3 regions of the Pseudoalteromonas carrageenovora IAM 12662 genome follow, and region 3 is predicted to be linked to each of the others. Evidence: predicted binding sites of a transcription regulator. Region 3 holds the regulator's gene; each other region holds the start of a gene.
The links. The regulator FliA, encoded in region 3, starts transcription of late flagellar genes. The targets are predictions, from matches to a motif close to CTAAAGNTNNNNNNNNNNNNGCCGATA.
Positions count from the first base shown of each region.

Region 1 (3,281 bases), 1.3 Mb from region 3:
CGTACTGACATGCTACAAACGCAGGGATAAAAGAGAGCAGTGTAATTGTTGGATCATAATCTATATTTGTACACAGCGAAAATGCCAACATACCAATAAAGTGCATGCTCCAAATACCAGCTGAAAAAACAGCAGCAGCGGTTATATTTGCCAAGCGTTGGTAGCTAGGAAAATGAGTTTCTTTTGCTAGGTCTATAAGCCGAATGGTGAAAAAGGCTGCAAAAATAGCAATTAGTAACGACATAGTTACTAAAAGAGGATCGTAAACGCCATTAATGATTAAGCTAGGGTCTTGGTCTGTGATAAAAAAAGCTGATAACATAATGGCTCAAAATATAATCTTTATTTTTTTATTTTAATCTAATTAATTAATAAATAAACTCTTAATTCAACGAACTGATTAAAACAACGAATTTATTACTTTCTGTTTTCTTTTATTTATCAGAAGATAGTTTTTTAGTCTGTGATAACTATTTAAATGTCGCTCTTCTATTGCACCAAATTGGTTAAATTTGGGTTTATTTAAATTTTTTATCGGGTAATTCTTAGTAAAGTAATGGGTTAGTGTATTTAATTAAGATAATCGCGCATTTTACGATGTTTTATTAATTGCGTACGGATTTGTCCATCGCAAATAGTGTATGAGAATAACAGTGTTTGAGTATCAGTTAAAAAAAAGCACCAGACGAAAAACGGTTGCAATTAAAGTACATAATAAAAAGGTGACTGTGTATGCCCCTCAGTTTGTTAGTAATAAACAAATAGAAAAATGGCTTTTTAATAAGCAGGCGTGGGTAAGAGCCCAATTAACTAAACAGCTTTATATTACTGATACCAGACAGTACCCGCTAAGAGATAAGCAAGTTTTAATTTTTGATAGAGCTGTAAATATTGAATTTAAGCAGGATGTTAAGTCAGAGGTCATAAAGTGTGATAACAATTTGCTTATTACTCATTCTTCACGCGTTAAAAATCTTGGACAAAAATATCAGCAACTTCTTGAAGAATACCTAAAAGAGCAGTTAACGGCATATATAGAAATGCGTTTAGCGTACTTTTGCGAAAAAATGGGCGAAGAGTTACCAATGCGTTTAAAAATCGCTATTTATAAGCGAAAGTGGGGAAGTTGTAATAGCAAACGTGAGTTAACCTTTAATTTGCATTTAATCGGAGCGCCTTACCATGCTATTGATTATGTGATTGTTCACGAGTTAGCGCACTTACGACACCTAAACCACAGCAAAGCATTTTGGCAGCATGTTGAGCGTTTTTTTCCTGATTATAAAGCACCATCAAAATGGCTAAAGCAAAATAGTATGGGTTTACAATGGGTTTTTTAAATTAATTTGAATATAGGAATATATGAATATAGGAATATATGAATATAGGAATATAGGAATATAGGAATATATGAATATAGGAATATAGGAATATAGGAATATAGGAATATAGGAATATAGGAATATAGGAATATAGGAATATAGGAATATAGGAATATAGGAATATAGGAATATAGGAATATAGGAATATAGGAATATAGGAATAAAAAAAGAAGTGGTGGAGGGAGCTGGATTCGAACCAGCGAAGGCTGAGCCGTCAGATTTACAGTCTGATCCCTTTGGCCGCTCGGGAACCCCTCCACACTATTTTTGTTACATTTGGCCCCACTTAACTTAGCGGTAAGAAAAGTGGTGGAGGGAGCTGGATTCGAACCAGCGAAGGCTGAGCCGTCAGATTTACAGTCTGATCCCTTTGGCCGCTCGGGAACCCCTCCAATGCAACGGCGCTGATAATAGCAAAATGCGTATTTAAGTAAAGAAAAAAGCTAAAGAAAATTGAAATAAAGCCGATAAATATCTATCAGTTACCATAATCGGCTAAAGACTATGCAAATCGATGATTTGTTAATCACAGAGAGTCAGCTAAATAGCAAACTTAATAATAGTGTGCATGAAAATCGCCGAGGCGAGTTTGCACTTTTATTAGCGATGCTTTCGCATGATGCATTAGACTTCAGTCAATTTCATCTGCCAAAAACAGAAATTGACAGTACAGCCACATCTGAAGATTCCTTGAGAAAGAAATTTGGTGCTGGGCCTAAACAATCGCTAGCCCCCGGTGAGTTTGATATGCTTATAGGGCAGTTTAATGCAGCTTTAATCTCAGAGCATGGTGCGCAGGCGGGTATGAAAAGCATTAAACTTAATCAATACCTAAAGCCCGAGCCACTCACAATTAGAGATGATGACAAGCATATTCCACTTAATGTATTAGATAATTGCGAGATAGCGGTTAGGCGACGGATTAAAAGTGAATATACTCAGTTAGCAAACCCACCTATTGACGCAAGTGCTTTTTACGATAGTTTAAACGACGATTCAATTCATCAACCCCTTCATTTGATAGCGGTTTAGTCTCTAACCACCTTGCATGAAAACATGCACCCTCTATATAATTTTCTTGTAATAAAAAGTCTGTAAAATACATTTTATTCAAGCTTTGCTTTATATAATGTCTAATAATTGATTTAATGTAAAAAAAGCATCCAAAAATTAAATGCAATTGCTATAATGGCGACAAATGGTATGACATTAAATGCCGTTATCATTAAACAAAGGTAATTAGGAACGTAATGAAGAAAACATTCACGCTAAATCACGAGAAAATCAAATACCCTCGTATGGTTGATGCTGCAAAGCACGAAGTGAAAAAATATTTGAAAAGAGAGCGTAACAAGACGCTTCCTGAAGATGCTGATTATTGGGCATTTGACTGTAAGTTTGGTAATACAGCAGAAGAAGCACAGGTTGTGCATGTTGCTGAATTAAACAACCAAATTGGCGAAATTGAAAAGCAAGGTTTAACTTCTTTCTATGTAGAGATTTTAGCTCGACCTGCACAGCGTCAACAGTTAGACCTTGATGATGACGAGTAAAAAGTTAGTTTAAAACTAATATGTAAATTATGAAATGGGCCTAAGTGGCCCATTTTTTGTTTTTATGATCCGTTCTTTGTTTATGCCAATCTAAATAACCCTCAATCATTTTGAAGTGCCATACCTAGCGTTTGCTATGTGATTGCCTAGAAGGTTAGGTAACTACATATGTGCTTAGTATAGCTTTCATTTTTAAATGATTAGCAAAGCGAGTCGAATTTTTCTGCACACATTTTAACTGTCACTTCATTCAACTCGCCAATAAAGTAATAATGCATTTCTTGATATTTTATCGCCACCTCAGCTTCACTACATAAGCTTAGCCTTTTATATAGCTGTTAACATT
Region 1 is NZ_LT965928.1:1,319,388-1,322,668, forward strand. Features, by position in the region: gene ALFOR1_RS06090 (MHYT domain-containing protein) at 1-322, opposite strand, end outside; gene ALFOR1_RS06095 (M48 family metallopeptidase) at 642-1,340, shown strand; tRNA gene ALFOR1_RS06100 (tRNA-Tyr) at 1,556-1,640, opposite strand; tRNA gene ALFOR1_RS06105 (tRNA-Tyr) at 1,690-1,774, opposite strand; gene ALFOR1_RS06110 (VC2046/SO_2500 family protein) at 1,887-2,414, shown strand; gene ALFOR1_RS06115 (DUF6172 family protein) at 2,633-2,935, shown strand.
Region 1: the regulator FliA is predicted to act here: its motif matches at 1,826-1,852, upstream of ALFOR1_RS06110 (VC2046/SO_2500 family protein).

Region 2 (3,281 bases), 460 kb from region 3:
TTGGTCGCTTTTTACCGCCAACACCTATTCGTATATTACTTGATAAAGCAGGTAATAACTTAGGTGAAAACGTAGCGTTTGATGGCTTTAACCAACAACTTTCAGCCGTGGGTCGCCAAACAGCAAGTAAACTTGCTGGTGCACTGCAAAGTGCTATTCACCCAATGATCAACAATGCAAAAGACATGGCGCAAGAAAAACTAGAAGTGATTCGTGAAGCCTCTTTAACTAAAATGCAAAGTACGCTAGGTGAAGAGCAATCTCGTTTAGAAGCCCTTAAACAAATTAACCCGAATATTCGCCAAGAGGAAATTACTTTCTTCGATAAGCAGCGCAGCGAGCTGAGCACGCATATTGAAAAAGCGCAGTTACAACTTGATGCAATTCGCTTAATTGTGGTTTCGCACTAAGGTTTTTTGAGCTTTAAGTTTATAGCTGTCAGTCGTTAGTAAAAAATTAAAAATGACAGCTTAATAAAGCGCGGTATTTATACCGCGCTTTTTTATGCATCAGAAAACTGCATATAAGTTAGGAGCCTTTGTACAGGCTGAGAATGTTTTCCTTGAGCCTTTTCCTTCGCTCCCCTAAAATAGCGCCCTGCAAAATTACTGAGGTCGGCCGTGTTAGTTAATTACAATCCCCCAATGAGTCCGTATTTAACCATACTCTATCAAGATGACGACTTACTCATTGTTAATAAGCCAAGTGAGTTATTAACGGTTCCGGGTAAAGATCCAAAACATGCCGATAGTTTAATTAACCGCGTTAATCGCGTTTTTCCAACAGCTAAAATAGTTCATCGTTTAGATATGGCTACCTCAGGTATATTGTGTTTGGCAATGAATAAGGCGGCGCATAGGCATTTAAGTATGCAGTTTCAAGAACGCGAAACCGCAAAACGTTACATTGCACGCGTCTACGGACTGCTTGAACACCCTAACGGTTCAGTAGATTTACCGCTTATTTGCGACTGGCCTAATCGCCCTAAACAAATGGTTGACCATGAAAGAGGTAAACCTTCGCTTACACATTATAAAATACTCACGCGCGAAGCTAATGCTACCCGCGTAGAGCTCACTCCAATAACAGGGCGTTCGCATCAATTGCGTGTGCATATGTTAAGCCTTGGCCACCCTATTTTAGGTGATAGGTTATACGCCCATAAAGATGCACTCGCTGCTGCACCTCGCTTACAATTGCATGCACAAATGCTTACATTAAAGCACCCAGTTACTGAGCAAGTACTTACTTTTGAAGTTGAGCCTGAATTTTAATAAGCTCAATGACCAGGGCGTGTTGATCTTTGCGGATTGAAATTTGTTCAATCTAGGGGCGATTAAATCGCGGCGCGAGGTTTGTAACCTAGTGGCTCGGTAACTGCTCCTGCGTTACCCTACTGGCTTACATCCATGTAAGAATAAGTAAAAACCGAGTAAAGCTTCCGCGTCCTGCTCACGCCCCTTACCTACATCCATGTAGGCAACAAAGAGTTTATCGCCCCTAGGCAGAACCCGAAGGGCAGCGCATGTTTGGCATTTATGCTGCGTTATCGCCTATTTATGGGGAGTAACCACACTTCATAGGCTCTGCCTTGCCTAAAAACCAAACATACTGCTGTAAATTTAACCATCAAAGATCAACACGCCCTAACTAAATTATTAAACTTTTAGTTAACTAGGCCGATACTTAACTAATGACTATTAGTTGAGTGTGTTATGGTTTTTTTGCAATTATTTAAAAAGATTTTGTGTTGCTTAGCGTTTAGCTACTCAGTTTTTTTAGCTCTACCTGCAACTGCGGTTGAGCATATTGCTCCTCCTGCACTTTCAAGTATTGAAAACAGCGATATCGAACGCCTACTCCCCAACGCTGAAATAAAACCAATTCTTGCTGGCGATACCGAATTTTTGAGCCTTTATAGCGAATATATGAGCAGCAATTTTAGAGGGGTTGTTTTACTTATTCCGGATTGGCATTCAGTCCCTACGAATAACTCAGGTATGAGCTTTCTTCGTAAAGAGCTTAACAACTTAGGTTACACAACCTACGCTATGACTGTGCCAGATATAGATTGGCAAGCAAAAAAAATGAAACCTGTTACGCCAACTGACGCTGTAGAAACCTCAACCAGCGATGAGTCTAAAAGTGATGCTAATGAACCTGAGAAACAAAGCGCAGAGCCACACTATGTTAGTGCAATTGAGCCTGTAAATAATGATGTGCTTGAAGACTACAAAACTAATCTAATACTACGCTACGAAGCGCTCTATCAAACAGCGATGGCTGAGCCCAGTAATATTGTTGTAATAGCCCAAGGAGCGAGTGCAGGCATGTTACTTGAGTATTATGCAGATTTCCCAGAGTCTAAAATTAATGCTTTTGTTAGTTTAAGCAGCTACTTACCGAATGCTCAACGCAATGAAGAGTTAAGCCAAGCAACATCGTTAGTAGCCCCTGCGTTACTTGATATTTACTACACAAACGACAGTACTGACATTTTGCTTAGCCTTAAAAACCGCAAGCGCTGGGTTAACCGAAACGCTAAGTTTGATTACCGTCAGCGCCAGCTTTTTGGTATGCGAAACGCCCCACAGCAGCACGCACGTTTAAGCAAAGAAATAGACGGATTTTTACGCCGCCTTTTTTAAGTACTCGTAAGCTGCCTGTATGTCTTGGCTTTTTTTAACCGCAACTTCCATCATGTGCTTTGGTAACCCTTGCGACACAAGTTTATCAGGATGATGCTGCGCCATTAATTTTCGATATGCGACTTTAATATCTCGCGCAGTAGCGTCGCTATTTAACCCTAGTAACGCAAGTGCTTGTGAGCGGTTCATACTATTATCTGGCGGTACGTGATGCCCAGAACCTTCACGGTAACTACTACTTTGACCTTGTTGCTGTTGCTTGTAACGCTGCTGTTGCTGCCTAAAATTAAACTCAGCTTGGTAACGTTTTAAAACAAATGCAAAATGAGGTTTAGAAATACCTAACTGCTTACTTACCTGTGCTAATAACTGTTTTTCTTGCTCAGCTAATACACCATCAGAAAACGCCATTTGAATTTGTATCTCTAAAAACAGCTGCAATAAATCGTGGCGAGTGGTAAAGCGCTCCTTAAAATCGCTTACGGTTTCTTTTAAAGAGAAATCACTTTCTTTACCCGCTTGAAATGCATGTTGAGCTTCGCGACGTTCATCGCCTTTTAAGCCCATTTCATCCATAAATAAATTAGCTGCTTTTATATGTACTTCGCTTACACGGCCATTCGATTTTGCAAT
Region 2 is NZ_LT965928.1:3,116,990-3,120,270, forward strand. Features, by position in the region: gene rapA (RNA polymerase-associated protein RapA) at 1-410, shown strand, start outside; gene rluA (bifunctional tRNA pseudouridine(32) synthase/23S rRNA pseudouridine(746) synthase RluA) at 621-1,274, shown strand; gene ALFOR1_RS14165 (DUF3530 family protein) at 1,716-2,648, shown strand; gene djlA (co-chaperone DjlA) at 2,631-3,281, opposite strand, start outside.
Region 2: the regulator FliA is predicted to act here: its motif matches at 1,659-1,685, upstream of ALFOR1_RS14165 (DUF3530 family protein).

Region 3 (3,281 bases):
GATCAAATGCAAACAACTAACAACGAGATACTTCGCCAAGGTGGTGTTTATGCGTTAGTTGGCCCAACAGGCGTAGGTAAAACAACAACGGTTGCTAAACTTGCAGCTTTAGGCGCTCAAAAATATGGTGCTGATAAAGTCGCATTAATTACAACTGACACTTACAGAATTGGTGCTTATGAGCAGCTTGCCACATACGGACGAATCATTGGTTGTGGAGTTAAACAAGTAAAAGATGCTAATGAATTAGCTGAAGTTTTATATCATTTACGTAATAAGCGTCTAGTATTAATTGATACAGCAGGTATGAGCCAGCGAGACTTGCGTTTAACTGAGCAGTTAAATACATTAATGCGTAATCAACGCGTTGATATTCGTAGTTATTTAGTATTAAGTGCAACAGCACAAATTAATGTACTACAAGAAACCGTACGTCACTTTAAAAAAGTACAGTTAAGTGGTTGTATTTTCACCAAGTTAGACGAGTCTTTAAGTTTGGGTGAGATTATTAGTATTGCGATTCAAAATCGCCTTCCAATAGGGTATCTTACTAACGGGCAACGAGTACCAGAAGATATTCGAGTTGCAAATGCTGAGAAACTAGTTAAAAAGGCTGAGCAATTGTATTTAAAAAGAACAAAAGCACAACATTCAAGGCACCAAGCAGTGGCGCCAAGCACAGTAGGGATGTATGATTAACACAGTATTAGATCAAGCAAGCGGCCTGCGCAAAATGAGTCAAAACAATAACAACGGCGTAAAAGTTATCGCTGTTACTGGTGGTAAAGGTGGAGTAGGGAAAACAAACGTTTCTCTAAATACTGCTATTGCATTAGGGCAGCAAGGTAATCGAGTATTAGTGCTTGATGCCGACTTAGGCTTAGCAAATTGTGATGTGATGCTTGGTTTGCGCGTAGAGCGCAACTTGTCACATGTTTTATCTGGCGAATGCGAGCTGGATGAAATTTTAGTTGAAGGCCCTGCAGGAATAAAAATTGTACCTGCTACGTCGGGTTCGCAGAGTATGGTCGAACTATCGCCTTCAGAGCACGCTGGTTTAATTCGTGCTTTTAGTGAACTCAACACTGAATTTGATATTTTAATTGTAGATACTGCCGCCGGTATTTCTGACATGGTGCTAAGTTTTTCTCGAGCTGCACAAGATGTCATGGTTGTTGTTTGTGATGAGCCAACATCAATAACTGATGCATATGCGTTAATTAAAGTATTAAGCCGTGAGCATGGTGTTTATAAATTTAAAATTGTTGCAAATATGGTCCGCAGTATGCGAGAAGGCCAAGAGTTATTTGCAAAGCTATCTAAAGTAACGGATCGGTTTTTAGATATTTCAATGGAGCTTGTTGCCACCGTTCCATATGATGAAAATATGCGTAAATCAACGCGTCGCCAAAAAGTAATTGTAGAACTCTTTCCGAATTCGCCAGCAGCCCTTGCATTTAAAACGCTGGCAACAAAAGCAGTTAAATGGCCAATACCAAACCAACCATCTGGGCATTTAGAGTTTTTCATTGAAAAACTAGTAAACGGCTAATTATGACAACATTGGTGAATAGAGCTATGGGATATCAAACAACACAAAACTTAAATGTGATTGTTGAAAAGCATGCATCGCTTGTAAAAAAAGTGGCATGCCATCTAATTGCTCGATTACCGCCAAGTGTTCAACTTGATGATTTAATTCAATCAGGAATGATAGGTTTAATTGAAGCTTCAAAAAACTTTGATGCAACCAAAGGCGCAAGTTTTGAAACCTTCGCAGGTATAAGAATTCGTGGAGCTATGCTCGATGAAATGCGCCGGGGTGATTGGGCCCCTCGCTCAGTACACCGTAAAAGTAGGCAAGTAGCTGAGGCCATCACAGAGCTTGAAAGTAGCTTAAATCGTGAACCATCAGATACAGAAGTTGCTGAAAAACTTGAAATTTCGTTAAATGAGTACCATCATATTTTAAATGATGTTAACGCAAGTAAAGTATTAGGTATTGAGGATCTTGGAGTTGATGAAGATGTTATCACTCCTGTAGGGCAAGATTTATCACTAGACAAACCTTTTAATAATGTTAAAAATGAACGGTTTAATGAGTCTTTGCTTAGTGCAATTAAATCATTACCAGAGCGTGATGCAATGGTACTTTCTTTGTACTATAACGATGAAATGAATTTAAAAGAAATAGGACATATACTCGATGTAAGTGAATCGCGTGTAAGTCAAATACATGGTCAGGCGATGATTAAGCTTAAAGCTAAAATCAATGACTGGATAAATTAGTAGTAAGTAAACTAAGGTTAAAACCTCACTGGAGGATGTTTTGGATAAAAACATGAAAATTCTTGTTGTTGATGATTTTTCAACGATGAGACGTATTATTAAAAATCTGTTACGTGACTTAGGCTTCACTAACGTTCAAGAAGCTGATGACGGTTCTACAGCTTTGCCTATGTTACAAAATCAAGTATTTGACTTTGTGGTTACAGATTGGAACATGCCGGGAATGCAAGGTATTGACCTTTTAAGAGCGATTCGTGCAGATGATAAATTAAAACATATCCCTGTACTAATGGTGACAGCTGAAGCGAAAAAAGAACAAATAATTGCAGCAGCTCAAGCTGGCGTTAATGGTTATATTGTGAAGCCTTTTACGGCTGGAACATTAAAAACTAAATTAGAAAAAGTATTTGAACGTTTAGGTTAATGATGGGGGAGAGGCTTATGTCAGCACCTGCTGCGCCTCAAATAACTTTAGAACAAGCTCGACAACTCGTCGTTTTTTTAGAAAACGGTGAGCAAGAGAAAGCCAATCAGTTAATTTTAGAAACCGCTTCACAAGAGCAATCTGAATTATTTGCTGAAGTTGGAAAGTTAACCCGTCAATTGCACGAAGCGCTTAAAAGCTTTGAACTTGATACACGTTTAACTGACTTAACTACCGACGCTATTCCTGATGCTAAAAAGCGGCTTAATTATGTTATGGAAATGACTGAAAATGCAGCTAATAAAACAATGGATGCCGTTGAAGCAAGTTTGCCTATTGCTCAGCAATTAGCAGATGAAATATCTCATATTAAACCGACTTGGGATCGCTTAATGAGTCGCGAAATTGAGTTAGGTGAGTTTAAGACGCTGTGTCATAGCATCGATAAGTTTATGAACAATTCTCATCATAAAACTGATGAGTTACAGAGCTTAATGACCAACGTGTTAATGGCTCAAGACTATCAGGATCTAACCGGACAGGTCATTCGTCGTGTTATAGAACTTGT
Region 3 is NZ_LT965928.1:2,654,694-2,657,974, reverse strand. Features, by position in the region: gene flhF (flagellar biosynthesis protein FlhF) at 1-699, shown strand, start outside; gene ALFOR1_RS12050 (MinD/ParA family ATP-binding protein) at 692-1,552, shown strand; gene ALFOR1_RS12045 (RNA polymerase sigma factor FliA) at 1,579-2,289, shown strand; gene cheY (chemotaxis response regulator CheY) at 2,330-2,713, shown strand; gene ALFOR1_RS12035 (protein phosphatase CheZ) at 2,731-3,281, shown strand, end outside.